Regions from separate parts of the Paenibacillus apis genome, predicted to be linked through region 4. Evidence: a T-box and tRNA genes for the amino acid it is inferred to sense, from the RefSeq annotation. Region 4 holds a T-box; the other regions hold tRNA genes.
What was found. The T-box of region 4 lies ahead of argS (arginine--tRNA ligase). A T-box ahead of a tRNA ligase gene usually reads a tRNA of that ligase, here a tRNA-Arg.
Positions count from the first base shown of each region.

Region 1: it encodes a tRNA-Arg, which carries the amino acid that the T-box ahead of argS (arginine--tRNA ligase) is inferred to sense. The anticodon was not compared.
Region 2: it encodes a tRNA-Arg, which carries the amino acid that the T-box ahead of argS (arginine--tRNA ligase) is inferred to sense. The anticodon was not compared.
Region 3: it encodes a tRNA-Arg, which carries the amino acid that the T-box ahead of argS (arginine--tRNA ligase) is inferred to sense. The anticodon was not compared.

Region 1 covers NZ_BORS01000011.1:144,593-151,976, forward strand. The annotation lists gene KI362_RS16670 (MerR family transcriptional regulator) at 1-960, opposite strand, end outside; tRNA gene KI362_RS16675 (tRNA-Arg) at 1,357-1,430, opposite strand; gene KI362_RS16680 (hypothetical protein) at 1,649-2,479, shown strand; gene tig (trigger factor) at 2,687-4,090, shown strand; gene clpP (ATP-dependent Clp endopeptidase proteolytic subunit ClpP) at 4,337-4,921, shown strand; gene clpX (ATP-dependent protease ATP-binding subunit ClpX) at 4,941-6,203, shown strand; gene ispG (flavodoxin-dependent (E)-4-hydroxy-3-methylbut-2-enyl-diphosphate synthase) at 6,325-7,384, shown strand, end outside.
Region 2 covers NZ_BORS01000011.1:136,171-143,554, forward strand. The annotation lists gene rph (ribonuclease PH) at 1-41, shown strand, start outside; gene KI362_RS16620 (XTP/dITP diphosphatase) at 41-664, shown strand; gene asnB (asparagine synthase (glutamine-hydrolyzing)) at 757-2,601, opposite strand; gene KI362_RS16630 (hypothetical protein) at 2,752-3,078, shown strand; gene KI362_RS16635 (hypothetical protein) at 3,083-3,436, shown strand; gene KI362_RS16640 (hypothetical protein) at 3,579-5,198, opposite strand; tRNA gene KI362_RS16645 (tRNA-Arg) at 5,482-5,555, shown strand; gene KI362_RS16650 (L-lactate dehydrogenase) at 5,776-6,735, opposite strand; gene KI362_RS16655 (PilZ domain-containing protein) at 7,239-7,384, shown strand, end outside.
Region 3 covers NZ_BORS01000003.1:347,246-354,629, forward strand. The annotation lists gene KI362_RS06110 (carbohydrate ABC transporter permease) at 1-174, opposite strand, end outside; gene KI362_RS06115 (ABC transporter permease) at 192-1,145, opposite strand; gene KI362_RS06120 (LacI family DNA-binding transcriptional regulator) at 1,251-2,261, opposite strand; tRNA gene KI362_RS06125 (tRNA-Arg) at 3,799-3,873, shown strand; gene clpP (ATP-dependent Clp endopeptidase proteolytic subunit ClpP) at 4,174-4,773, shown strand; gene ade (adenine deaminase) at 4,935-6,740, shown strand; gene KI362_RS06140 (PdaC/SigV domain-containing protein) at 7,031-7,384, opposite strand, start outside.
Region 4 covers NZ_BORS01000007.1:49,177-56,560, forward strand. The annotation lists gene ytvI (sporulation integral membrane protein YtvI) at 1-685, shown strand, start outside; gene argS (arginine--tRNA ligase) at 704-2,431, opposite strand; T-box leader at 2,479-2,705, opposite strand; gene KI362_RS11505 (FxsA family protein) at 2,820-3,212, opposite strand; gene KI362_RS11510 (acyl-CoA thioesterase) at 3,311-3,727, opposite strand; gene pyk (pyruvate kinase) at 3,807-5,228, opposite strand; gene KI362_RS11520 (acetyl-CoA carboxylase carboxyltransferase subunit alpha) at 5,348-6,355, opposite strand; gene accD (acetyl-CoA carboxylase, carboxyltransferase subunit beta) at 6,357-7,250, opposite strand; gene KI362_RS11530 (hypothetical protein) at 7,331-7,384, opposite strand, start outside.

The sequences.
Region 1 (7,384 bases), on a different contig from region 4:
TAAGCCTTCTTCCTTTAGTTTTATAGGAACATATCTTTGCAGCTGTTCATAACCAAGGCCTTTTCTTACTTCCTCGTCATTATAGGTCATATTCCCCATGATATCTCGTTCGCTATCAAGCATGAAATTCGTCTTCTCCAACCATTTCAGGATTTTATGTTCAACTTTCATAATACTGTTATCATCACCGTCAATGCATACTGCAGAAGCGTACAAGCCGCCCTCAAATTCAACCGCTTCGTACGGAGCGGTATCCATTTCCTTGACACACTCCTGTACGCTATACAACCATCTGAATTTCCCATCGCTTTTTCGGCACAGAAAGTCGGCGCAGTCGAAGATAATTTTTTGTTCTAGCTGTCTATGTCTATCCATCCAAAACATCAAACTAGCTTCATTGAACAAATCACCAAAGTCTTGATACTGCGATGTCAGTGCCAGGAATTTCGGAATCCTTACAATCATTACATCTGGAATTTTCCTGTCTAGTTTTTCGGTTATTTCAATCAAACGGTTTACATCCGCTGGTTTTCCGTTGTAGTCAACATGGATAAGCTGTCCTTCAATTTCCTGCGCTTTTTCGTATAGCAGCCTCACATCCGCATCCTTAGCAAAATTGGCTTTTTTAATTTGTGCAATAAACTCTAGAACGATCGACTTCAACTCGTGAAGAAGTGCTACTTCCTCGTCAATATCGCTAACTTTATTCTCAAGAACGTCCAGTACTACCTGAGAGCCCGTTGAGTCAAATATACGCTGGATATCTTTTATGCTGATATTCAGCTTACGGAGAATCAATATTTGCTCCAGCCTTTTTATGGCCAACTTATCATACATTCTATAGGCATAATCCTCACTTCGGGTGCTGGATAGTAGCCCCATATCCTCGTAGTATTTCAATGCGCGTGTAGAAATATTGTAATTTAATGATATGTCGCGTATTTTTATAAGCTCACTCATCTGTTACCTCCATACAAATTTTATACAACGATTGTAAAGTACGACGCAACGATCAAGTCAATAGAATGTGATTAGCAACTTCGTCTCTTCTCTTTTTTAAATGGCGTCCCAGAAGGATACTCGCGCTCCGGCGCGAGACTCCGATCGGACAGTCCGCTGGGCACCGACTGTCTCACTTCGACGAACCCCCAGGGGTTCTCATCCCGATGGAACGACAAAAGGCTCCTCGAGAGGAGCCTTTATCCTATACGTCCCAGAAGGGATACTCGCGCTCCGGCGCGAGACTCCGATCGGACAGTCCGCTGGGCACCGACTGTCTCACTCCGACGAACCCCCAAGGGGTTCTCATCCCGATGGGACAACAAAAGGCTCCTCGAGAGGAGCCTTTATCCTATACGTCCCAGAAGGGATTCGAACCCCTGACCGACGGCTTAGAAGGCCGTTGCTCTATCCAGCTGAGCTACTGGGACATAAAAAACAGAAGCAAAAAATATTTTATCACGTTAATCCGGGTTTCGCAATAGCTTGCTTGTTCTAGCCATTTTTGCCTTCTTGCATCTCTATGCTATAATCTCACTGATTAGAACGGACGTCAGGGGGTGGTATCATTAGCGGGAATCACAATAGCGAAAACAACCTGGTGTTATTTCCGAAGACACTGGATTTCTATCAGATTGAGCTGACTCGTATGCTGGAGACGGAGCGCTATGGCGAGGCGGCTGATCTGTTGCGGTTTTTGTTGCAATGCCAAGGACAAGAGGAACGTCTGTATGATGAGTGGCGCGCCTTGTTGAATTGGTTAATCGATGCATTTCCCAACCTTCAGGGAGAAGCGGCGGAGCAATCCCGAACAGAAGACGAGGGAGAAGAAGAAATGGCGAGGCGGCATCTGGAGGCGAAGATGGCGGAGGATGCGCAATATGCCGAAAAGCTGCTTAACACCGTTATCAAAAAGCCGCTGTCCGAACAGACCTTGCTGGCGCTGGATCAACTGGCCTATCTCGATAAGCCGGAAGTTGATAAGGCATTGATCGACTGGCTGGAACAGCAGCAGCTACATCCGTTATTGCAGTTTCGGGCCTTGCAGATTTTGCGAAGAAGGGAGACTTCAGGGATCGTCACGTTATCGCGCTCTGGCGAGAGAGTAGAGATCGAGTTGGACTTTGTTCCGCTGAATCCGGAGGATTTTCCTAGGCCGATTCATGCCGTCTTGGATCGGATTGCGGATCATGCACAGGTGCAGAATCCGACCTTGTTTTATTTTTCGCAAGAGCTTTGGAGCCAGTTTATCATGGCTATGTATGGAACAAAGGACTACATTTCATTGCTCAACGAAGAGGATGATTTCATTGATATCTGGGCGGCGGCATTGCATAAGACGGTGTCAGAGAGTGTCCCGGCAAACCTGGATGAACAGGAGATTCGCTCCATGTACAGTATCACAGATAGTCTGAGACTCCGTTATGAGCAGGCTTATCGCTCCATCCGGCAATTTGTCGCCGGCGGGCTGAAAGGTTAGTCTTTAAATCGTAGCGGTATGCTCTTTAAAAGTCCGGAAAATTCGCGGCTTGGATGAGCCCTTGTAAAATGCTGTATTGTTGTTTATAATGTAATGGTTATTCTGATCGTGGAACAATGACAGCTATACTGGAACCAAGATAGCTGTTTGATCGCGATTGAGGTTTCAGTATTTAAGTATATGGAAATTTGGAGGGGAAGGCATAAAATGAAAGCAACTTGGGAAAAAATAGAGAAGAACCTCGGCGTTCTCGAGGTCGAAGTGGATGCGGAACGTGTCGCCGCAGCACTGGATAAAGCTTTTCAAAAGGTAGTCAAAAAAGCAAATGTACCTGGATTCCGTAAAGGTAAAGTGCCGCGGCCGATCTTTGAAGCCCGCTTTGGCGTTGAAAGCCTGTACCAAGACGCAATCGATATCTTGCTTCCTGAAGTATACTCTGAAGCGGTAGAGCAAACCGACATTTTCCCGGTTGACCGTCCAGAAGTAGACATTGAGCAATTTGAAAAAGGACAAGCCTTCAAGTTCAAGGCTAAAGTGATTGTGAAGCCTGAAGTGAAGCTTGGCGATTATAAAGGCGTAGAAGTTCCAGCTGCAAACGTTGAAGTAAGCGAAGACGAGCTAAATGAAGAGCTTACTCGCCTGCAAGAGCGTCATGCCGAGCTGGTTGTTATCGACGAAGAAGCAGCTAAGCAAGGCGATACGGTAGTAATCGACTTTGACGGATCCGTGGACGGCGTACCGTTTGAAGGCGGCAAAGCCGAGCGCTATTCCCTGGAGCTTGGAAGCAACACCTTCATTCCTGGCTTTGAAGACCAAGTGATCGGTTTGGCTACGGGAGATTTCAAGGATGTTACTGTAACCTTCCCTGAAACCTATCAAGCAGAAGAGCTTGCTAATAAGGAAGCTGTATTTAAGGTGAAGGTTCATGAGATCAAGCGTAAGGAACTGCCAGCGCTTGATGATGAGTTCGCAAAGGATGTCAGCGAATTCGATACATTGGACGAATTCAAGTCCGATTTGAAGAAGCAGCTTGCTGACCGCAAGAGCAAAGAAGCAGAAGCTGAACGTGAAAAGGTGCTTGTAGATAAAGTTGGCGAAAATGCGGAAGTAGAGATTCCAGAAGCCATGGTTCAAAGTGAAGTACAAAACATGGTTCGCGACTTCGACAACCGCTTGCGTGCGCAAGGCATGAACCTGGATATGTTCCTTGGATTCTCCGGTCAAACGGTAGAAGACTTGAAGGAGCAAATGAAGGTCGATGCCGAGAAGCGTGTTCGCAACAACCTGGTGCTTGAGCAAATCGCCAAGGCTGAGAATATCGATGCTTCGGAAGAAGAAATTAACAAAGAGCTTCAGGACATGGCTGATGCTTACAAGCGTTCCCCTGAAGAAATCCGCAATATTCTTGCTGCTAACGGCTCGCTCGGCAGCTTGAGGGAAGATGTCCTTCTGCGCAAAACGATCCAATTCCTGATTGCAAACGCAAAGGAAGTTGCGGCTGAAAAGTCTGAAGAAGCTGCAAAGCCTGCGGCAAAGAAGACAACGAAGAAAGCAGCAAAGTCCGAGCCGAAAGCGGAAGAAGCCGCTGGAGCGAAGACAGACGAAGAATAAGAACTGCGCTTGGCAATCATTTGCTGAATTGCATGACATTCATTAAGGCACGTATACTTAAATGCGTGCCTTAATTTTTCACTTTTTGCTATACAGTTATTTCCAGAATAGTTCTGCAAATACAACTGTTACATAAGGTAATCTCAAAGAGACGCGGGTTATTGCGTGAGAAATGACATAGCCCTATGAACGTGATAAAATATGTGGTAAGCAATTTATCTGAACATGAAGAGAGGTTGGTCGCTAATGAGTCTGGTACCTATGGTCGTAGAGCAAACAAACCGTGGAGAACGGTCTTATGATATTTATTCGAGACTCCTCAAGGATCGAATTATTTTCCTGAGCAATGCGATTGATGATGATGTTGCCAATCTCGTAATTGCCCAATTGCTGTTCCTTGCTGCAGAGGATCCTGAAAAGGATATTCATCTCTACATCAATTCTCCGGGTGGTTCCGTTACAGCCGGTATGGGTATATATGATACGATGCAGATTATCAAGCCGGATGTGTCCACGATTTGTGTGGGCATGGCTGCTAGCATGGGCTCCTTGCTGCTGACAGCGGGAGCACCGGGCAAGCGCTTTGCGCTTCCGAATAGTGAAGTGATGATTCACCAGCCGCTTGGCGGAGTCCGGGGACAGGCAGCCGATATCAAGATCCACGCGGAGTGGATTATTAAGACACGCGAGAAGTTAAACCAAATTTATGTGGATCGAACGGGTCAACCCCTTGAAAAAATCGAGCGTGACACTGATCGCGACTTTTTTATGAGCGCGGAAGAGGCTAAGGCCTACGGGATTATCGACCAGGTCATCACCAAGCCTATCTAATATTTGAAGGGGTGTTTACATGTTTAAATTTAACGACGAAAAGGGACAGCTGAAATGTTCCTTCTGCGGTAAATCGCAGGAGCAGGTTCGCAAGCTTGTTGCCGGACCGGGCGTATATATATGTGATGAATGTATCGAATTGTGCACGGAAATTGTAGAAGAGGAGCTCGGCCATGAGGAAGAGCTGGACCTGAAGGAAATTCCGAAGCCAAGAGAAATTCGCGATATTCTGGATCAATATGTTATTGGTCAAGAGTATGCGAAAAAATCGTTGTCCGTTGCGGTGTACAATCACTATAAACGGGTAAATACGCATAGCAAGATCGATGATGTTGAATTGCAGAAGAGTAACATTTTGCTGCTCGGCCCTACAGGGTCAGGGAAGACGCTCTTGGCTCAGACCATGGCGAAAATCCTGAATGTTCCGTTTGCAATTGCGGACGCTACATCCTTAACCGAAGCGGGCTATGTGGGTGAGGATGTCGAGAATATTCTATTGAAGCTCATTCAGGCCGCAGATTATGATGTGGAGAAGGCAGAGCGCGGCATCATCTATATTGATGAGATCGATAAGGTTGCCCGTAAATCGGAAAACCCGTCCATTACCCGTGACGTATCCGGCGAAGGTGTCCAGCAGGCATTGCTCAAAATATTGGAAGGTACAGTAGCTTCCGTTCCGCCGCAAGGAGGACGCAAGCATCCGCATCAGGAATTTATCCAGATCGATACGACCAATATTTTGTTCATCTGCGGCGGTGCCTTTGATGGGCTTGAGCAGATGATCAAGCGTCGGATCGGCAAGAAGGTCATCGGGTTTAACGCAGGCAGCGAAGGTCAAAAGGACCTCAAGCCAGGTGAATACTTGTCTATGGTATTGCCTGAAGACCTGCTTAAATTTGGTCTGATTCCGGAGTTTGTCGGCCGTCTTCCAGTCATTTCGACTTTGGAGCCGTTGGATGAGAAGACATTGGTCCGGATTTTGGCCGAACCCAAAAATGCCTTGGTGAAGCAATACCAGAAGCTGCTGGAGCTTGATAATGTGAACTTGCAGTTCGAGCCCAAGGCGCTGGAGGCCATTGCCCAGGAAGCAATCAAGCGGAATACCGGTGCCCGTGGACTTCGCGCAATCATTGAAGGCATCATGCTGGATGTGATGTACGAAGTGCCTTCCCGGGATGATGTTACAGATTGCGTGATCACTGAGAAGGTAGTCGTTGAGAAGACGTCTCCTGAGCTTGGAGGCAAGAAGAACAAGAACAAAAAGCAAGAGGAAAGCGCGTAAGTTCTAACTGCGCGGCTTTCACAGCATAGATGACCCAATCTCCACTTCTGGGGAGGAGGCGGTTTTATTCCGCTTGCTCTGCCAGGGGTGGAGCTTTGGCGTTATTGGGGGGAGATATGTAATGACTTTCTTGAGACAGAATACGCGCCCGGTCAAGGTCGGGAATTTGACGATTGGCGGCAGCAATGAAGTCCTTATTCAAAGCATGTGCACAACGAAGACTGCAGATGTTGACGCTACGGTAGCGGAAATTCTGCGGTTGGAGGAAGCAGGCTGCCAGCTTGTCCGGGTAACGGTCAACAATGATGAGGCTGCAGAAGCCATCAAGGAGATCAAGAAGCAGATTCATATTCCGCTCGTCGCGGATATTCATTTTAATTATAAGCTGGCCTTGAAAGCTATCGAGAACGGGATCGACAAGGTGCGGATTAACCCGGGGAACATTGGCCGTCGCGAAAAGGTGGAGGCTGTGGTAAAGGCTTGTAAAGAACGGGGTATTCCGATCCGTATCGGGGTTAACGCCGGTTCGCTGGAAAGCCATTTACTGGAGAAATACGGTTATCCGACTCCTGAGGCTATGGTGGAAAGCGCCTTGTACCATATCGGCATTCTAGAGGAACTGGATTTTCATGATATTATCGTATCTTTAAAAGCCTCTGATGTGCCGATGGCGATTGCAGCCTATAGTAAGGCGGCGGAGGTTATCCCTTACCCGCTTCATCTTGGAATTACGGAGGCGGGAACGCTGTTCTCGGGAACCGTAAAGAGTGCGGCGGGAATCGGCGCTTTGCTGTCTATGGGAATTGGCTCGACAGTGCGCATTTCACTGAGTGCGGATCCGGTGGAAGAAGTGAAGGTAGCAAGAGAGCTGCTTAAGACATTTGGCCTGATCTCCAACGCGGCTACCCTTGTATCCTGTCCGACATGCGGGCGTCTGGATATCGATCTGTTCTCGCTCGCTAATGAAGTCGAGGACTATATCGCTAATTTGAAGGTTCCTATTAAGGTGTCCGTACTTGGCTGTGCAGTTAATGGGCCAGGAGAGGCGAGAGAAGCGGATATCGGCATTGCAGGTGCGCGCGGCGAAGGCTTGCTGTTCCGGTATGGAGAGATGATCCGTAAGGTGCCTGAAGCTGATTTGCTGGCGGAGCTGAAAAAGGAAATTGATCATATTGTGGAAG
Region 2 (7,384 bases), on a different contig from region 4:
CGTTGAAAATTACTGAAGGAAAAGCGGGGGCGAATGTGTAATGGAACGCAGTGAATCCGTCATTGTTGTTGCTACCCGAAATCAGGGTAAGGTGAGAGAGTTCGCCCATGCCCTTGCTTTTCTCGGTAAACCGGTCAAAAGCATGTACGATTATCCGGAGGTTCCGGACATCGTTGAGGATGGAGAGACATTTGCCGATAATGCCAGAAAGAAGGCCAAGACTGCCGGCGATATCCTCGGACAACCGGTGCTTGCAGATGACTCCGGTCTCTGTGTGGATTTACTTGACGGTGCTCCGGGCGTCTATTCGGCTCGTTATGCAGGAGAGGGCGCTACAGATGAAGACAACAATAACAAGCTGCTCCGTGAGCTGGAGAAGCAGAAGCAAGGCGAAGATACGGAGCAGCCGCTGCTGGGCACGGCTCGCTTCATTTGCCACCTTGCTTTGTATGATCCGGCTACCGGTGATTTTACGGAAGCATCAGGCTCTGTTGAAGGGTGGATCACCTCGACACCGGCAGGAGACGGCGGCTTCGGCTATGATCCGCTGTTTTACCTTCCGGATTATGAGAAGACGATGTCTGAGCTGACGCTCGAGGAGAAGCAGGCCATAAGTCACCGCGGTGCGGCGCTCCGCGAGCTGGCTGCGAAGCTGAAGGCTTAAGCGGCGGAGTCAGACAGCCTTATATAACCGGTAAGAGCCCTGAGCTTCCTAGCGCGGAAGTTCAGGGCTCTTTTTGCTTCGCATTGCTCTAATTAACCAACCGATACCTGGTACTTGCTCAGCCAATGATTAACCTGGGCAAGGTACGCAAACAGCTGCGGACCGGACATGAGTTGTCCGAACCAGGGCAGATTGGTGGAAGACTCCGGTGAGGAGGCAATCTCCAGGATGCGCGCCTTGTTGATTAACGGAAGGATGGGCGAGGACGGATCATTCAGAATGTTTAGAACCTCCGCTTTCACAGCAGAGAGGTACTCCGGATTATGGGTTTTCGGGTAAGGACTCTTTTTTCGATACAATACATCTTCCGGCAATACCCCCTCAAGCGCTTTGCGAAGAATTCCTTTTTCGCGGCCTCCTAACGCTTTGATCTCCCATGGGATATTCCAGACATAATCCACTAATCGGTGGTCACAGAAAGGAACACGAACCTCCAACCCGGCACCCATACTCATTCGGTCCTTTCGGTCCAGTAAAGTTGGCATGAAACGGGTGATATTGAGATAAGACATCGTCCTCATTCGTGATTGTTCAGGAGTTTCTCCTTGTAAGTGCGGCACTTCGTCGAGCGCTTCCTGATACCGCTCAGCCACATATTGCTCCGGCTTGATCCAGTCCCGAACCTCTGACGAGAGCAGGTCTGCCCTTAAATCAGTTGCAATTGACCAAGGGAAGGTGCCTGCTCCAAGCAGCTCTTCGCGGTGAAACCATGGATATCCCCCAAACACCTCATCAGCCGCTTCCCCAGAAATTGCAACGGTAGCCCCTTTTTTAATCTCACGGCAAAATAATAATAAAGATGCATCCACATCCGCCATGCCAGGGAGATCCCGCGCTTCGGTCGAATCGGGCAATGATTTCAGGAGCTCGGGTGTATCAAACGCAATCCAATGATGCTCTGTTCCAAGCTCCTCCACCATCCGTTTAATCCAAGGAGCATCAGCCCCGGGCTGATAGCTGTGAGCCTGAAAATACTTGTCATTATCGACATAATCTACAGAGTAAGTGTGCACCTGACCTTGCCCGGTTCTTCGGTAGTAATCAACCGCAAGTGCAGTTAGCGCGCTGGAATCGAGTCCCCCGGAGAGAAGAGTGCATACCGGAACATCCGACAGCAGCTGCCGTTCCACGGTATCCTGCAGGAGACTGCGGATCGTAGCGGCTGTATCCTCTACAGAATCATGATGCGTTGCCGCTCGCAGCTTCCAATAGGTAAAGACCTGCAAGCCGGAGCGGTTGAAGATCATAGCATGGCCTGGGCGGAGCTCCTTCATGTTTTTGTAGATTCCGTGTCCCGGAGTTCGAGCTGGCCCAATAACGAAAATCTCGGCAAGGCCGTCCGCTCCGACCGCCGCTTGCATTTTCGGATGCTTAAGAAGAGACTTGGGCTCGGAGGCAAAAATCAGCGTACCGTCCAGATTGCAATAGAATAAGGGCTTAACGCCCAGGCGATCCCGGGCAAAAAAGACATGCTGTCTTCCGCTGTCCCAGACTGCAAAAGCAAAAATACCATTTAATCGCTCCAAGCAATCCGGTCCCCATTCCATATAGGCCTGGAGCAAAACCTCCGTGTCGCAATGGGTGTTGAACCGGTGTCCCCGTTGTTCCAGTTCCTTGCGAAGCTCTGGCGCATTATAAATTTCGCCATTATATACAATGGCATAGGTGGCATCCTCCTCCGTAAAGACCATGGGCTGCGCTCCATTCTCAGGGTCCATGACGCTCAGACGCCGATGACCAAAGGCACAAGGTCCGGAAATCCAGGTTCCCTGGGCATCCGGACCTCGCTTTTCCAGACACGATGTCATGTCAAGCACTAAATCCAGTTCTCTCGTTAAATCTCGATTCCACTCGATAAATCCGGCAATTCCGCACATGATGCTGTCTCCTCTCTCTGCCTGGCTTTCACCAATAAACCTTACCCGGATGAAAAGTAATAACAAAATATGCCTGGAGCAAGCATAAAATGTCTGTCCAGCATGGAAAACTATGCAGAATCGAGATGAACCGCATGGAGGGTGACGACGATGAACTCTACTGATAAGAAGATCTACTATGTGTCTTTGCAAGGCAGATCATTGCTGGAGGACCAGCAGGCCACGGCATATGAATGGAGGATTGAAGCGACTCCCGAGGAGGCGGATCAGGTTAGTCATTTGCTGGAGCAGCTTGGCGAACAGGAGACCCGCTCGTTTCTGGCGTTTACGTATCCCTGGCCTGATTCGCCGGAACAGGATGTGAATGCAGGGTATCAAAGTGTTGTAGATGCTTTGTACAAGCTAATTTATCGTTTTGGAACGCCGGAGACTCGTGAGCAATTGTCGCGGTCGATGGGATATACAGAGGAGGAATAAGTAAATGTACTATATTAAAGAGGCTGCTTTCAGAAATGTGACGATGCTGGACGGACAGCCTTGCGCGATGGTTCAGGTATTGCCAGGAGAGGCAGACGGGCCGCAATTGTATGTCTATATTGCCCGATCGGAGTCGGCGGATGACGGCTATGAAATCATCCGTATGATCCGCAGCAATGCGGATGAGGAAATTGACTGGTTTAATAATGATATGCATCAAGCAACAGCTGTTGTGAGCGAAGAGGAGTTCGGCGATCAGGGGTGGCCTTCTCCCGAGCGGCAGCGCAAAGAATTCAAGGCAAGGCTTCTGGCCTACCCGGGAATCGCAGATCGCCTGCAGAAAGAGCTGTCCGTATGAGAAGGAGGGAGCGTAATCGGCATTTATCATATATTTAAGGGTGTTATGCCATCCGCTTGAGATTGCTGCAGGGTAACACCATAATGAAGTAGCCTCCTGTTTGTACAGTTTACTGCAACAAAAAAGCCGCCCGCAGGGCGACTTATTTGGCCGGGAACCGAATCTCGCCGTCGGCGACGACGGCTGCTTCCTCCGGCAGCACAACCTTGTCCCGGGGGTCCGTTACCGGTGCGGCTTCCAGGGGCATGGCGGTAAGGGGATCCCCCGATTGCTTCGAGCTCACGTTGTAGAGATAGTAAGCTTCATCCCGGACCCTTGATTCCGGACTTTCGTCTGATCTGCCTTGGATTGTATATGATTTAATGACGGCCACATTTTCATCCATCCAGCCTGCAACCTCCAAGGCGGCATTTTCATCGTCTGGGGCCGCCAGGCTTCCCAGGGATTGTCCGTCCGGATCATAGAAATGAAGCTCGCGGGGCGCGATGCGCAAGTAATCGATATCTATGTCCAGAATTCGTCCCTGGCTGTCCTCGGATTGCTCCATCCAGGCGACGGTGCCCGCAGGGTTCCACTTGATTTTTTGGGAGGGGACGTAATCTTCCTCCGGCAGCGCTATGGAACGGAGCTTTTTTCCGCTGCTGGTGTAGAAGGTCAGATCCCCGCTTTCGTCGTCGTGCACGAACCTTTTGAAGGACGGCGACAAGAACAGGGATGGTGCGCCAGTTGTCGAGTGAGGGATGACGCGGTATTTCAGCAGATGAACCTCATCGTCTCCCGTTTTCAGGTCAAACAACCATACATTCCCCAAATAACTCTGCATAAACAATTTCTGCTCGTCAGCTTTCCAATTGAATTTGTAGATATAGTCATAATCATAATCATCTGTAAGCGGCCAGAAGGCCTCCCGCAGCCGCTTGATTTCACCTGTGCGTATATCGTAAGCGGAGAGGTGGTATTCCCCTGCGTCCTCCGTCAATTCCGGTTCCAGAAATACCAGTTGGTGCTCGCTCAGCGGAAACAGCGGCGTATAGCTGCTCATAAACGCGTTGTTCCAGCGGTTGTTGGAATCGGTGAGCTTCTCGCTCCACACAACCTCTGCCCGATCCGTAGAGGGATCAAGGGCAACGATAGCATTAATAGCGTTATGATCGCCGTAAAAGAGGTGCGTGCTTACATAGGTTTTGCCTTGCAGCTTCAAAGACGGCCCACCGGACAGCATGTATTGATCCTTTCTTAAGCCTTCGGGCACGGCAAGCAGTTCTTCGCCGGGGCCTCGTTCCGTACGGAAGGTTAATTGCGTTATCTCAGGCTCCGCGAACATAATCTGCTTCAATTGCTCGGTAAGCTGCTTTGAAACGGTGTAGCCGGTCCGGGTATCCTGCATATCCATCAGCATGGCCTGCTCGCTGTTATCCCTTAGCCACAAAGTATAAGTGTATTTCTTGCCATCTGTATCTTCGATATGAAGACGATAATCCTGTTCTCCTACATTCAAGATGCCGGTGATCCGTTCAGCAGTATGTATGGCCTGCATAAATAGCCCAATCTCGTTCTGATCGGTATAAGGCGTATGATATCCGCTCCCTAAAGATTCAATGGTAAGCGATTTTGCTACTATTAGCGGCTTGGCAACCTCATCGGCTTCGGTGTCCCGGGTTACGGGACTTGGAGAAGTCGGCTCGGCAGCTTTGTCAGCAGCGCAGCCGGCCAGCGTAGCCGAAAGGGCAACGGCAAGAACACTCATGTTCAACTTTTTCATGAAATAGGCGCACTCCTTCTTTTAATAACTAATATGACGGATAAGAAAAGGATAAAGTTGCTAATATGGAAGTAAATTAGGGCATTATTCATATGATTTTTCGCGGTCGGGCGGATAAGGAGCTGGACTTGGTTAATAACGATATGTATCTAACTTCGGCCGTGGTGAGCGGGGAAGAGCTCGGTGATAGGGGGTTACTAAGGTTATCTAATCAAGATATTGTTCATTTGGGACTTGAAAAAACGAAGCGATGCGGTATAATATTACTGTTGTCTCAAAACGTGTCCCAGTAGCTCAGCTGGATAGAGCAACGGCCTTCTAAGCCGTCGGTCAGGGGTTCGAATCCCTTCTGGGACGTAGATAAAGAACCGGTTCATATGAACCGGTTCTTTTTGCGTCCAAACAGGATGAGAACCCCTTGGGGGTTCGTCGAAGTGAGACGATCAGTGCCTAGCAGACTGTCGAACGGAGTCTCGCGCCGAAGCGCGAGTATCCTTCTGGGACGTATAACAAAAAGGCTCCTCTCAAGGAGCCTTTTGTCGTTCCATTGGGATGAGAACCCCCGAAAATACACTGCTTACGTCTGCGCATCGGCAAGCTTCTCCAGCGCTTTCCGTAATATCCCGCAGGATTGCTCAAACTTTTGCCGCTCCTCTAGGCTTAGATTTAATTCGATAACCTCTTGAATACCGCCTTCGCCAATGATGGCCGGTACCCCGGTGCACACATTGCTTTGCTGATATTCTCCCTCCAGAATGGCAGAGATGGCGATGATTTTATGGTCATCGTTCAAAATGGAACGCACGATATAGGCAATGGCATTCCCTATACCAAATTGGGTATTGCCTTTGCGGGTAAAGATTTCCCATCCGGCGTCCTTGGTCTTCTGTTCGATTTCCTGAAGATCCACATGCTGGAATCTCTCCTTGTGCTGGTCCAAAATTTGTAGCAGAGGCTTGCCTCCGATAGTGACATGGGACCAAGCGACGAATTGTGACTCGCCATGCTCACCCAGAGCATAACCGTTCACACTTCGCGGATCGATGGAAAATACGTCAGACAAAAGTGTTTTAAGTCGTGCCGAGTCCAACGAGGTTCCCGTCCCAATCACTCGCTCGCGAGGAAGGTCGGACTCTTCTCGGACGATATAAGTTACCGCATCGACAGGATTCGCCGCTACGACAAACACCCCGTCAAAACCGCTGTCCATGATTTGACGGACGATACCTCGGGTGATTTTATCCGCTTCTTCAAGGAGATCAAGCCGAGTTTGGCCCGGCTTCGGATTAGCTCCGGCAGTCAATATAACAACATCCACATCCCGACAATCCTCTAACCGGCCTGCATATACCTTCGTGCGGCTTGATGTGAAGTCCATGCAGTGAGACAGATCAAGAGCCTGGGCTACAGCTCTGTCGTAAGTCCGGTCCACCATCATAATCTCATCGCAAATCGATTGATTAATCATAGAGTAAGCGCAGGCCGCTCCTACAAGCCCTGATCCGACCACGGTCACCTTTTTTGTTTTTCTGGCCATCTCTCCGCCTCCAATCTCCTTGTCTTTTTAAATACATATTCCTGTACGATATCTTCGATTATAACTGTAACGGAATGGCACAATCCAACGGATACCTGACACCAATTTCTACACTTTTATGTCACTATAACTGAAATCGAAGTGTCGTTGTTCTGACAGCCTTCTCTACGATATTCAGCCTGCTGATGGAATCGCACTAAGAAAACATCAGACGACTTAACTTTTTTCAGGGAAAATGTGCTAAAATATCGAATACAGTATTCGGGAGGAAAATGAATCATGTTTATCGAGATTATTTGAACATTATAAGTCTAAGGGAGAGGTCATAGACCTCCCTCGTTTTCAATTTTTTCGATTTATCGGCTCCTCACTAATTGGGTTGTTTGTTACGCGCTTTCTGTTCTCAGATGGGCAGTCATGGGATGGAGAAGGAGATTCGCGACGTTGTACAACTCATTCTGAACGGCATTAAGACATAATAAGTTGGAGGCTGTATTTCATCCATGGAGAATCGCAGAAAAGAGCCCTTTAGGTATTCCTTAACTCCGCCTACAGGCTGTTTCATTCAGATTACTACAATTAATCAATCTGCTGTGGCCAGCAAACTTGCTGAGGCTGTACTGATTGATATCAGCAAGGCAGGCTGCAG
Region 3 (7,384 bases), on a different contig from region 4:
CGTGGGCCAGAAGACGAAGCCGCCCTCCGCCAGTGAGCGCCCGGAGCTAAAGGAAGATACGATGACATTCCACAGCGGAACGATAATAATCATGGTGAACAAAAGCAGTATGGTAACGTTTACAGTGTCAAAGATTCTGCTATCGAGATCCTGCTTGACCCTCTTTGCTTGCATGGCTGCTGCCTCCTTCTCTACAGGACGGATTGATTATCATTAAGCTTGCTTGTTACCTTGTTGGCTACGACCAACAGGATCACGGATACGATGGAGACACCCAGACCAACGGCAGTGGCGTACGAGAAATCACCTTGCGTCATCCCCATTCGGTACACATAAGAGTTAATAACTTCGGCCTTCGCCCGGTTCTGAGAGTTCATCAATACGAGTGTCTGGTCCAGGTTGGAGCCGAGCAATCCGCTTACGGTCAGGATCAGGTTCAAGCTGATAATCATCTTCATGTTCGGAAGGGTAATGTTCCAGATTTGTCTCAGACGGCTCGCACCGTCAATTTTTGCCGCTTCATAATAGGTAGGATCGATCTTAGCCATGATGGCCAGATACAGAATCGTTCCCCAGCCGGCTTCTTTCCAGATATCCGACAGAACGGCAATCCACCAATATTTCTCTGGATCCAGCAAAATATTCTGCGCCTGAGAGATGAGTCCGAGATCAAGCAACAGCTGGTTGAATAGCCCTGTCGTCGAGAACCAGGTGATCAGCATCCCGCCCAGTACGATCCAGGACAGAAAGTGCGGCAGGTAAGAAATCGTCTGCACGATCTTTTTAAACCGGCCCATGCTTAACTCATAGATCATGATCGCCAGAATAATGGGAATGACGAATCCGATCGCCAGCTTCAGAAAGCTGATCCCAAGCGTATTGACAACCGAGTCCCAGAAGTATTTGTCCGTTGCGATAATCCGGAAGTTCTCCAGACCCACCCACGGAGCGGTATCAATGGTGTCAATGACCGTGTAGCTTTTAAAAGCGATCGTCAATCCGTAGATAGGGACATAGCAGAAAATAACCATAAAAATAATGCCGGGCCAGATCATCGATTGAATTTCCCACTGGCGTCCGAAATCAATCAGGAACTCTTTCATCCTTTGTCCTATCGGCTTTTTCATTACCGCTGACTTAGCCATGCTGTCTTCCTCCTTCGGATTTTCTATCGCTTTCGAATAATAAAAACGTTTTTATATTGGGCATGAAAATCCCCCTTTATGTTTTATTCCAAAAAGCATTGCAGCCTACGAATTGGTCAGCCTCACATGGCTGGAGCCGCGCACGATCAACTCCCCGCCCAGCTTCTGAACCTTCCCTTGCTCCTGTTTGTGGATCATATTGACCAAATGGTCCACTGCGAGAATACCCTGCCTTGCAATCTGATTCCTTACCGTCGTCAAAGGCGGCGTGAAATATTGGGCAATATCAATATCGTCAAAGCCCACCACACTAATATCTCTTGGAACCTCGTAACCATGCGTTCGCAGCGCCTTGATGCACCCGATCGCACTCAAGTCGTTGCCCGCCAAAAAAGCGTCCGGCTTCTTCCCCGGAAACTTATGCAAATAACCTTTTACAGCGTTATAAGTACCTTCTTCTTCAAAATAACCCTGTAATATCATCTCTTCATCCGCCGGAAGCTGATGCTCCCGCAATGCCGCCAGATAGCCTTCCTTCCGCTGCACGCTGTCATACATCGTATCCACGCCGGAAATGTAGGCAATCCTTTTATGCCCCAGACTAATCAGGTATTTCGTAGCCTCATAGCCAGAAGCAAAGGAATTGAAAATCACGGTTCCCATCGTTTCCTTCTGGATCACCCGGTCCAGAAATACCGCCTTCACCTTATCCTTCTCCATCATAGCTATATCATTCTCGTCAATCCGCGATTCTTCATAAATGATCACGCCATCGACGCGTCTGCCAAGAATATTACTGATAATCGTATGTTTGTCCGCCGTAACCATCACGTTCAGACCATAGCCGAGCCGTTCGCATTCCCGTGCCATGGACTCAACCAGAATGTAGAAGTACGGACCGGATACACTTGTCGTGAAAAAGCCAATCATGTTCGTCTTCTTCGACTTCAAGAGCTTCCCGTTCAGATTAGGCACGTAGTTAAGCTGCTTGGCAATCTTCAGCACATGAGACTTGGTCTCCGGATTCAAGACGTCAACATCATTCAATGCATTCGATACCGTCGAAATGGAAACACCCGCCGCCTTCGCTACATCCTTAATCGTAACCTTACCCATACAACTACTACACCCCTCTGAATAAAAACGTTTTTATATATTCATAAAGTATCATAGAAGCGCTTTCAGTACAATACTTTTTTATAAATTTTTGCTCTTAGCTTATCCCGTAAGGGATGCGGGGGATTAGTGTCGCAGTTTCGTGCGAGAGGGCAGCAGTGGAGCCAGCTTAATAACTCTGCGCTCCGAGGGGTAACGTGTGAAGGTTGGCTTCGATCGTTGTTACTCGCGGATTTCTTTGATTGAACTAAGCTATCATACGGTAGAAACCCACTCGCAAAGGCGAACGCTCCGAGCGTATGCTCCCGATGCAGCTTTCTTTCAGAAAGCTGTTACTGCACCCACCTTCACGCTTATACCCTTTTACGCAGACTCTTTGGATCGGCTTTATAGGTGCTGGATGCACCGCACTCTCTCTATGACGCAGATGCATTCAAACAGTAAATAGACGACACCGCATCATCATTGGGGATACCCCATTTCAACAAGCCCGCAGTGCAAGGGTTATTTCAGTAGATGCAGCAAAATGTCCGACCAAGTACGCATGCATAGACCCCGCACCGAGCGCAGCTTCCAGCGCGCGTGTTTCGCAGCATGACGGTGATCGCTCGTCCACATGAAATATGAGTCTTATGGGTATCCAGTGAAAAAAGTTACCTTAAATTCAGTAGAAATGATAGAAATGCGGATATAGTGAAATTTTTGTACTTAAAATTGACTAAAACACGGGTTTGGCTAGTTACTGGCGATCTAAGGTAAGTTTTTTCACTAAAAGTGGGTTCGTGCGTCGAATGAAGATTTTAAGGGAAGTAATTTCACTAAATCGCGACCGGATGAGCAAAGTTTCGGTGCAAGGGCCGTATTTATCATGAGGCGGAGGTGCAACTTTAGGCGCGGCAGGTCATTGACGTCGTGCATAAGCTATCGCGCAAGCTGCCGTTCGCGCTTAGCCCAAGGCTGTGCTTAGTCTCCTGCTTGAATGCTGCAAGGAGGTAAGTTAATAGCAGTGCAGTTATTGCAATGCATCTTAGGCACATTCATGTGCAAACTGCATTTCAGTTGAACTCAATAAGCGCGATAGTTAGGACAAGAGTGTGAAAGGTTTTGAAATAAAAGCTTTCTGTAAGAAAGCTGCATCGGGAGCATAGACTCGGAGCGTTCGCCTTTGTGAGCAGATTTCCCCCTTGTGAGAACTTAGTCCAATCCTGGAAATCTGTGAACAACAGCGATTGTAGGATCATTTCACACGGCTGCCCCTCTAACTCGCCCTCCGATGTTTAACTGTCCTTTGTGCTATTGCACATTTTCATGTAAGTATGCACCACCGCTGGCTATTCAGCAGATTCTGCAAGATGCGGCGAAGTACGCATGTGTACATTTCGCACCGAGCGCGGATCCAAGCGCGCGGTGTCTCACAGTATGATCTCAGAACAACAACAGGCTTCGGGGATTTCAGCTTCGGGAATTTAGCTTGCAATTTATTAGTGGATGGCATATAATCATTTCTGCACGTTAAAAAAGCTGCTATTCAAAATATGCGCCCGTGGTCCAATGGATATGACGTAGGCCTCCGGAGCCTGAGATCGAGGTTCGATTCCTCGCGGGCGCGCCATTTTATCTTTTACAATGCATAATGTTTTTCAGGTTGAATGCCCGTTTGGGCTTTTTTGTTACCTAGAGTTTGACTATCTTTGACTTTCTGTTTGAAATTGATTATGATGAGGTTAATATTTCTCGATTCCGTCAATTCTTATAGAGTTGAGGAACATTTGCACATTGTCGAGTCAACCGTATGAATTATCCATTCATACTATTGCCTTACCCTTGTGCCAAAGATCGAACCTTTATAAAGTTGGCAGACTCGAGAAGCATGGAGTTATAAACTAATGGATAAAACAGGGAGGTTTTTTCGGTGAGCTATATACCTATGGTCGTTGAACAAAGTAACCGGGGCGAACGCGCTTATGACATCTATTCCAGACTGCTGAAAGACCGGATCATTTTCCTCGGTTCGCAGGTAAATGATGTTGTGGCCAACGCGATTATCGCACAGATGCTGTTTCTGGATGCGGAAGACCCTGGAAAGGATATCCATCTGTACATTAATAGCCCTGGCGGTTCCATTACGGCTGGGATGGCCATTTTTGATACGATGCAATTCATTAAGTCCGATGTGTCTACCATCTGCGTAGGACTCGCGGCTTCTATGGGCGCTTTCCTGCTGAACGCAGGCGCACCAGGCAAGCGTTATGCGCTGCCGAACAGTGAAATTATGATTCACCAGCCGCTCGGCGGAGCAGAAGGCCAGGCAACGGATATTGAGATTCGTGCCCGCCGGATTCTCAAGATGCGCGACAAGCTGAACAAGATCCTCGCTGAACGGACCGGACAGCCGCTGGATCGGATCGAGAAGGACACCGACCGCGACTATTTCATGAGTGCTGCTGAAGCGAAGGACTACGGCCTGATCGATCGTGTTATCGAGAAGACACCGATGCCGGACAACAAGTAATTTTTATAAAATCAACTACAGGACTGCTGTTCCCGGATTGTTTTTGATCTGGGGGCGCAGTCTTTTTGCTTGCATTTCAAGGCAATCAGTGAAAAAATAATGAAAATATATGAAGCATTCCGAAATATTCTGAATACTGAAAATTCAAGGAGTGAAGCAGAATGTGTGCAAGCCGAAGAAAGAAGCTTCCGGAAGTCAGCCGGGTGCTGGCAGAGGTTGCTACCGGCAGTAGAAAAGCAGATTTAATTATTCTGGACGGTACGCTGGTCAATGTGTACACGGGCAAGCTGCAGCCCCATACGGATGTGGCAATTGCGGCTGGCCGCATTGCCTATATCGGCTCAGCCGCTCATCTGGCCGGCCCTGATACCATTCTCGTCCATGCGAAGGGCAGATACATCGTTCCAGGCTTGCTGGATGGACACATGCACGTAGAGAGCACCATGCTGTCTGTAACGGAATTCGCCAAGGCTGCCTTGGCAAAAGGAACGACCGGGGTATTTATGGACCCGCACGAGATTGCCAACGTCTTCGGCTCAGAGGGCGTCCGCTGGATGCACGAAGAGGGCCAGCAGCTGCCGCTGAAGGTCTACACCACCTTTCCGTCTTGTGTTCCTTCCACCGATGATCTGGAGGATGCCGGAGCCTGCTTGCATGTCTCCGACATTGAGGAGGGCATGACCTGGGAAGGCGTGGCCGGACTGGGCGAAGTGATGAATTTCCCCGGCGTCGTGCACGGTGATCCAAAAATGGCCGGAGAAATTGCCGCTACGATTAACGCTGGCAAGACCGTGACCGGACATTTCCCTAGTGACTCGGATTCCGAGCTGCAAGCTTATATCGCCTCCGGGGTATCGTCTTGTCACGAGACCGTAACCCGGGAGCAGGGTCTGCGCAAGCTGGAGCTGGGCATGTATCTGATGGTGCGTGAAGGCTCTGCCTGGCATGATGTCAAGGAAGTGATCAAGGTCGTTACAGAGGACGGGGCGGATTCCGCCCAGGTTCTGCTGATCACGGACGATGTATACCCGCAGACCTTGATTGAGAAAGGCCATATGAATCATGTCGTACGCCGGGCCATCAAAGAAGGCGTAGATCCCGTCAAGGCGATTCAGATGGGCTCGATCAATACGGCCCGTTACTTCCGGGTCGACGGTGATGTCGGGGGCATCGCCCCCGGCAAATGCGCCGATGTGCTGCTGATCGGCGATCTGGGCCGGATGGAGCCGTCCACAGTCATTGCGGACGGCGAGATCGTGTGGGAAGACGGCGAGCTTCGCGCCGGCTTCCCGGTGTACGAATACCCGGCGCATGCGCGGGATTCGGTACGCCTCGCCCGGCCTCTGGTACCGGGCGACTTCGCGGTGCCGAGCACGCTTGGCGCAGCCAGCAGCGGCACCGCGGTCCGCGTCATTCGCGCGATTGAAAATAGCGCGCGAACCGGACGCGGAACCGCCCGCCTCGAGGTGGCGGGCGGGTACATCCAGCCGAGCGTGGAGCAGGATGTGCTCACGCTCGCGTGCATTGACCGCCACCATGGGAGCGGTCAAATCTCGTTGGCCTTCGCGCAAGGCTTCGGCCTTAAGCGCGGTGCCGTGGCGTCGACGGTCGCCCACGACAGCCACAACCTCCTCGTGATGGGCGCCAGCCACGAGGAGATGGCCTTCGCCGCCAATGAGCTGGCGAAGCTCGGAGGCGGCATGATCGCCGTGCTGGACGGCCAGGTGCTGGCGGCAGTGCCGATGGTCATTGCCGGCCTGATGTCCGATCAGCCGCTCCCTACCGTCGCCCGGCAGGTTCAGGAGCTGGAGCAGGCCTGGAAGACGCTCGGCTGCACCTTGAACGCGCCGTTCATGACCTTCTCCCTGATCGCCCTGCCGGTCATTCCTGAGCTGCGGATCACCAACCGCGGGCTCGCCGATGTCGACCAGTTCCGTATAGTTCCATTGGAGCTGGGGACAGAGTAATCCATAGTGTTCCATAGAGCAACCCATAAAGAAGCCTCCCGCTGTATCGGCTATCTCCGTCAAGGAGACGCCGATGCCATGCGAGAGGCTTCTGCGGTTTTATTTAACTGATATAAGTTGAACTAAGTAGCTACGCAGAAAGGGCATAAGGGTGAAGTGTGCTGATGAAGCGTCAGCGTTCGCCTTTGTGAACGGATTTCTACCCATCTATGGGTTAATTTAATCAAGGAAATCCGTGAACAACAGCGATCTTAAGCACACTTCACACGTTGCCCCAGCGCGTACAATTATTAATTCGACTTATATAACTCCGGGAACGGGAAATAAAATTCCGGGAACCCGTAGGCATACGGCAGGTAGTCATAGAGCTGGAAGAAGATGACCACCCCGTTATTTTTCAAATAGTAATCCGGGTTGCTGCCGATCGTCTTGAAGCCGCCAAAGTAGCCCTCGGTCTGCTTCAGCTGCTTGGCGATCGACGGGTCAACGATTTTCCGGAAATCAGGGTTCTTCCGCAGTACCTCATCCAGCGTCAGCAGCTTGCCGTCACTCAGGCGGAAGGTTAACCCTTCCCGCACGCTGATTCCGTGCGCCCCTCCTGTATAAGCATAGGTCTGCTCCAGAATGCTCAGCAGTCCTCCCCG
Region 4 (7,384 bases):
AACCGCTCAGTCGGTCGGATCGGCAATCACCCGGCTTCTGAATGGATTGCTGGGCGGGATCCTGCAATTGCTGACCTCGCTGCCCAGCATGGGCATTCTGCTCGTTGTTATTTTAACCGCAGCCTTCTTCATCAGTAATCAGTGGACCAGAAATATGATCTGGCTTGCAAAAGCGATTCCGGAACGGTTTCGAAAAAGCTTTCGCGAGGTATGGCTGGATCTCCAGCAAGCCCTGTCCGGTTATTTCCAAGCGCAATTGGTGCTCATATCCGTGACCGCCTTCATCGTCCTGATCGGACTGCTCCTGCTCGGCGTCAATTCCGCTTTTACTTACGCCATCCTGATCGGATTCGTCGATCTGCTCCCCTACCTGGGCGTAGGAACGATCATGCTGCCCTGGTTGCTTTACTGCTTCATGACAGGAGACACCTCCCTCGCCATCGGTCTTGCCGTGTTGTACGGAGTCATCATTATCGCAAGGCAGATCATTGAACCGAAGATTCTGGCCAGCAGCGTTGGACTGGATCCGCTGCCGACCATGATCTCCATGTTTATCGGCTTGAAGCTGTTCGGCTTCCTCGGCCTGGTCGCAGGACCGGCAGCCCTGATCCTGCTTGGCGCGATGAGTCGTGCCGGCCTCCTGCGCGATCTTCGAAATTATATTATGGAAGGCAAGCTGCGTTAAACAGGACAACAGCGGAGATTACATTCGTTCAGGCGCTTCAAGCCCGATCAGCTTCAGGCCGTTATTCAGGGTAATACGCACGCCTTCCGTCAGAAGCAGTCTCGAATCGCGCAGCTTCCGCTCAGCATCCATGACCGGACAATGATGGTAGAACCGGTTAAAGGCTTGCGCAGTATCTACAAGGTAACGAGATAGGATTGAAGGCTCCATTTTTGCTGCAGCCGACTCTACCGATTGAGGAAACAGAGATAGCTGCTTCACCAGGGCATATTCCTCCGAATCGGGCAAGTGGAGCTCTTCAATCGAGTTGCTTTGAGAGAAGATCTCCGATACCTCTCTCCCCTTTCGAAGCAGACTGCAGATGCGTGCGTATGTGTACTGCACATATGGCCCTGTCTCGCCTTCAAAGCTAAGCGCCTGCTCCCAATTAAATACAATATCCTTAATCCGGTTCGAGCTAAGATCGTTAAAGATCACTGCCCCTACTCCGACTTGTCTTGCCACCTCATCCTTGCACTCCAGCTCCGGATTCTTTTCCTCAATAATTTCCCGTACCTTGGCAATTGTCTGCTGAAGCAGATCCTCCAGCTTCACAATATTCCCTTTACGTGTAGAAAAGCCTGTCCCCTCCAGACTGACGCGGCCAAACGGAACATGCACCAGTTGATCTGCCCACGGATAACCCATAAGCTCCACAACCTTGAACCATTGGCGGAAATGCAGGCTTTGCGAATAATCCGTTACATATACCGCTTGATGAAAATGATACGTATCCTTACGATATAAAGCCGCTGCGACATCACGCGTGTGGTAGAGCGAGCTGCCGTCTTGCTTCAGCATTAATGCCGGAGACATATTGTAATCATCCAACCGGACGAGCATCGCCCCCTGATCCTCTTCCAGAAGTCCCCGCTCCTGCAGCTCGGTAATGACCCGGTCCATCTTGTCATTGTAGAAGCTCTCTCCCGTAATATGATCGAACGAGATCCCCATCAGCTCATAAATCCGGTTGAATTCAGACAGGCTGAGCTCAACGAACCACTTCCATTGCTCCAGCATCTCTGCATCTCCCTGCTCCATTCGGGCAAAGACCGCTCTCGCCTCAGCTTCCAGTTCAGGACGGCGCTCTGCTTCTTCATGGAATCTGACATACAGGCTAAGCAACTCGTCAATAGCCCCCTGCTCAAGCCTTCCCGGATCTCCCCACAGACGATAGGCGACAGCAAGCTTGCCGAATTGGGTCCCCCAGTCCCCCAGATGATTAATGCCGATGCACTCATAACCCATGAATTTGAAAATGCGGACGAGCGCACCGCCAATTACTGTTGAACGCAAATGTCCAACATGAAACGGTTTTGCTACGTTAGGAGAAGAGAAGTCAACAACGATCGTCTTCCCGCTCCCCTCCTGATGGGAGCCGTATCCTTCGCCAGCCTCCAATATATCCCGCAAAATACCCGGTGTGATCACCTTGGGATCCAAGTAAATGTTCAGGTAACCCGACAAAGATTCAGCATGGGCGATTCCCGATTGCGAATCCAGAGAACCATTGATTGCATTTGCCAGTTGATCGGCAAGCTCCTGAGGAGCCTTGCGCAGCTTCTTGCTTAGCTTGAAGCAAGGCAGCGAGAGATCCCCCTTTGAAGCATCTGAGGGAACTTCCATCAGCTTCAGTAGTTCTTCCGCCTCGATTCCTTCAAGCCAATCATGCAGTTTGTCAGCCACAGCCCTTTGCAGCTTTTTCATTCATATTTTCACCCTCTCCATAAAATAAAAAAAAGCCCTCGCCTCTAAAAAGAGACGAGAGACTTGAAGTTCCCGCGGTGCCACTCTAAGTACCGGACAACCGCTCCGGTCACTCTGCTGGATAACGGCCAGTGCCGGATTTACCTACTTGAGGGATTCGTTCGGTAAACCATCTCCCGGGCCCGTTTCGCTTACCCAGTCTATACCGGCTTCCACCCTCCCGGCTCGCTTGAATAGACTATAGATCAGCTACTGTCCCGTTCCTCGATATTGCTTATAGAGGTTTTCAAAAAGTCATTTTTTGATCACGAAGTAATTCAGCTGACTTTTTGAACTTAGATTATGAAAATTCACGTGTTTATATTTATAAACGATGATGATCAATAAGTCAACGACGATAAAAGGTAATCGTACCATCCTTCAGCTTCTTCCCGATCCATTTCATCAGCAGTGCGCGGCAGAGCGGACGTGTTAATGGAAATACCAGAATAAATCCGAGCACATCCGTTACAAATCCCGGAAGCAACAGCATGATCCCGCCGGCAAAGACGCACATCCCGTCAATAGCCATTTTACCGGGAACCTGACCGCCGTTAATCTGCGATTTCGCGTCGGCCATTACCTTTCTTCCTTCAAACTGCATCATCAAACCGCCAATGACCGAGGTAGCCAACGTCAGAAAGATCGTCTTCCCAAGTCCGAGTCTGTCCGCAACGAATGCGTATCCCCAAAACTCAACGACCGGAACAATAACGATCAGCAAGGCTATCCATTTCCGCATAGTTAACTCCTTTTCCAGCATCTTGCATGCATTCAAGTTTCGGCACTGAATATCGCCTTAAGGAGTATTGTACCTTGTTGATTCCCGATAATCAAAATTTACTCACTGGCCTCCGCAAATCTGGCATACCAGTCGGGAAATATCTTTTTGAATTGAACAGGCTTGAAATCCTCGCGTCTGACCACATAATGGACAGAGGTTCCTTTTACACACAACTCGCCCTGTCCATTCAGCACTTCATAGCTGTACACAGTCTTCACGCCGCCATTCTCCTTGATCCAGGTGCGAAGAAGCACCTCATCCCCATAGCGGATTCCTTTTCTGTATTCCACCTTCATCTCCTGCACCGGGGATATGTATCCGGCCTGTTCCATGTGAATATAATTCAATCCCAAGTCCTCGATCAGCTTCGTTCGCCCAGCCTCAAACCAGCCCAGATAGTGAGCATGGTATATAATCCCCATCATATCAAACTCAAAATACTTCGGTTTAATCGCAAGCTCACTAATATACATCACGCTACACCTCCCTATAAAAAAGCAACGGGATAGCCTGTTGCCAGGCTTCCCATTGCTTTGATTGTAATAGCAGCAATTATTTACGGATTTGACCGATCTTAACCAGGTTGGTCGAACCGGAACGTCCAAGCGGAATACCAGCTGTAATGACAACCAGATCTCCTTCTTTAACCAGGCCGGAATCCAATCCGCCCTTCATTGCATAATCGAACATTTCGTCCGTAGAGGTTGCGATCTGACCCTTAACCGGAGTAACACCCCAGTTCAGTGCAAGACGGCGCATGGTTGATTCTTCGGTAGTAACCGCAATAATCGGCGCCTTCGGACGATACTTCGATACCATACGGGCAGTATAGCCGGTTTCCGTCGAAGAAATGATTGCCTTCGCGTTCAATTCCAGTGCCGAATTAGCTACGGATTGGCTGATCGCTTCGGTTACAGTTGTTTGTTGCGCATTGCTTTGCTTAATGAAAATCTCGCGGTATTCCAGTGCAGATTCCGCCTTCTCGGCAATACGGGACATCGTCAGAACGGATTCAACAGGGTATTTCCCTGCAGCCGTCTCGCCGGACAGCATGATCGCATCCGTTCCGTCAAAGATCGCATTAGCCACGTCACTCGCCTCAGCGCGTGTAGGACGCGGGTTGCGTTGCATCGAGTCGAGCATCTGCGTAGCCGTGATAACTGGCTTGCCGACACGGTTACATTTCTCGATCATGCGTTTTTGGGCCAACGGCACATCTTCAGCAGGAATTTCAACGCCAAGGTCGCCGCGAGCAACCATAAGGCCATCGGAAACCTCCAGGATTTCATCCAGGTTGTCTACACCCTGCTGGTTCTCAATTTTGGAGATGATGTGAATGTGAGTGGCGTTGTTCTTCTCAAGAAGTTCACGAATTTCAAGTACATCGCTAGCTTTACGAACGAAGGAAGCGGCAATAAAATCGACGCCTTGTTCGATCCCAAACTTGATATCGTTAGCATCTTTCTCGGTGATGCCTGGCAGGGAAATGTTAACGCCGGGTACATTTACGCCTTTTTTACTCTTGATCGTACCGCCGTTTACGATACGGCACTTGATTTCGGTTCCTTGAATATCCAGAACAGTCAGACCGATCAGACCGTCGTCGATCAGGATTGTCGAACCTACTTCAACATCATTCGGGAGATCCGAATAGGTAATGGAGATACGGTCTTTGTCACCAAGAATCTCTTCAGTAGTCAAAGTGATAAGTTCGTCTTGCTCAAGCTCGATCGGCTCTTCTTTCAGCTTGCCTGTGCGGATTTCAGGACCTTTTGTGTCCAACAGTATGGCGATTGATTTCCCCAGCTCAGCACTCGCCTGGCGGATCGTCTTGATCCGGCCGCCATGCTCCTCATAATCTCCGTGGGAGAAGTTAAGGCGAGCGACGTTCATTCCGGCCATAATCAGCTTCTTGATGTTCTCTAACGATTCACTAGAAGGACCGATAGTACATACGATTTTTGTTTTGCGCATTTGGGTTTCCTCCGTATTAAATTTTTCTCTCTATAACATCTTTTCCAACAACTAAATTTACTACAAAAACCTACATTTGTATAGGAAGTTTCTCATATTGTAACAGTCTTTGCCGTATATTAGTCATTGCTTGCCGTTACAGTATCTATTATCGGCATTTCAGCCGTTTTTCTTTGCTCTTCAAATTCGCCGATCTTACGGAACTTCCGGTAGCGGTCCTCTACAAGCTCATCCGGATGAAGCGCAGACAGCTCCTCCAAGTGACGCAGCAGGCGCTCCTTGATAGCTGCCGCTGCTTCCTCGTAATCTCGATGAGCCCCGCCCTTTGGCTCAGGTACAATTTCCTCGATCACTTCCATTTCGAGCAGATCCTGTGCTGTAATTTTCATCGCTTCGGCAGCCTGGTCAGCCTTGGATGCATCCTTCCAGAGAATAGATGCCGCACCATTCGGAGAGATTACCGAATAAATCGCATTCTCCAGCATCAGAACCCGATTGCCGACTCCGAGAGCAAGCGCGCCGCCGCTACCGCCTTCCCCGATGACCACACAGATTACGGGCACGCGAAGTTTAGCCATTTCCAGCAGATTGCGGGCGATCGCTTCCGACTGCCCTCTCTCCTCCGCAGTAATGCCCGGATAAGCGCCTTTGGTATCGATAAACGTAATGATCGGGCGTCCAAACTTGTCCGCCTGGCGCATTAATCTGAGCGCCTTGCGGAAGCCCTCAGGATGGGCGCTGCCGAAGAAGCGGGCGATATTATCCTTCGTATCCTTCCCCCGCTGCTGCCCAAGCACAGTAACCGGAACACCGTCCAATTTAGCAAGGCCTCCGACCACAGCAAGATCATCTCCGAACAGGCGGTCTCCATGGAGCTCCATATAATCCTCAAAGATCAGCCCGATCAGATCCAGGGATGTCGGGCGCTGATGGTGGCGGGCCAGATGCATTTTTTGGGAAGGGGAGATATTGCTGTAGATTTCCTCCTCCAGCTCCTTGTATCTCTCTTCCAGGCGAGCAATTTCCTCGCTGAAGTCAATTCCCTTCTCTTGACCAAACTGCTCCAGTTCCCGAATCTTCTCCCTTAATTGAGCGAGAGGCGCTTCAAAAGGCATTTCCACGGCCATTCTACACTCCTCCTTTCGGAGAATGCATCTCCAGCAGCTTGGACAAGGTTGCCCTCATCTCTTTCCGATGAACGACCATATCCAGTTGCCCGTGCTGAAGATTGAATTCTGCTGTCTGAAAATCATCCGGCAGCTTCTGGCGAATCGTCTGCTCAATGACAATCCGTCCGGCGAACCCGAATACGGCTCCCGGTTCAGCCATAATAATATCGCCGAGCATGGCAAAGCTGGCCGATACCCCTCCGGTCGTCGGATCGGTAATGACCGAGATAAACAAGCCTCCCTGCTCGTCCAGCCGTGCAAGCGCGGCGCTCGTCTTCGCCATCTGCATGAGACTTAGGATGCTCTCCTGCATGCGTGCGCCCCCCGAGGTCGAGAAGATGACAAGCGGCAGGCGCTTCTCTGTAGCTGCTTCGATAGCGCGGGTGATTTTCTCTCCAACCACGGAACCCATGCTTCCGGAGAAAAAGTCAAAGCTCATCACCGCCATCACTGCCGGAAAGCCGCCAACAAGTCCTTCGCCGGTCACTACAGCTTCCCGCAGGCCCGATTTCATCTTCTGCTGCTCCAGCTTGCTGGCATAGCCAGGAAAGCTCAGCGGATCCACAGATACAAGATCCTCATCATACTCAATGAAGCTGCCCTCATCGACCGTCATCCGGATTCGCTCTATCGCATTCAGCCGCATATGATGTCCGCAGGAGGAGCAAACTTTCAGGTTCTTCTCCAGCTCTTTACTGTATTGAATGCTGCCGCAGCGGCTGCATTTGTTCATCAGACCTTCCGGGATCTCCCGCTTGGGGCGGTCTCCTTCCGCCGGCAGCGGATCGCTTCCCAATCGTTCTGAAGGAATGGTCGCGTATTTTCTTTTCTTCTGGAACAAGTCTTTAAACACAACTCCACCTCTTCAGCATTCCATATTTCGCCACATCGCAGCAAGACAAGGAAACCGTGTCTTCATGATTTCCTTGCCTCTTATGGATGCAATATGTTATTAAGCACTTCCTGAACCTCTTCGAGTTCACCTGA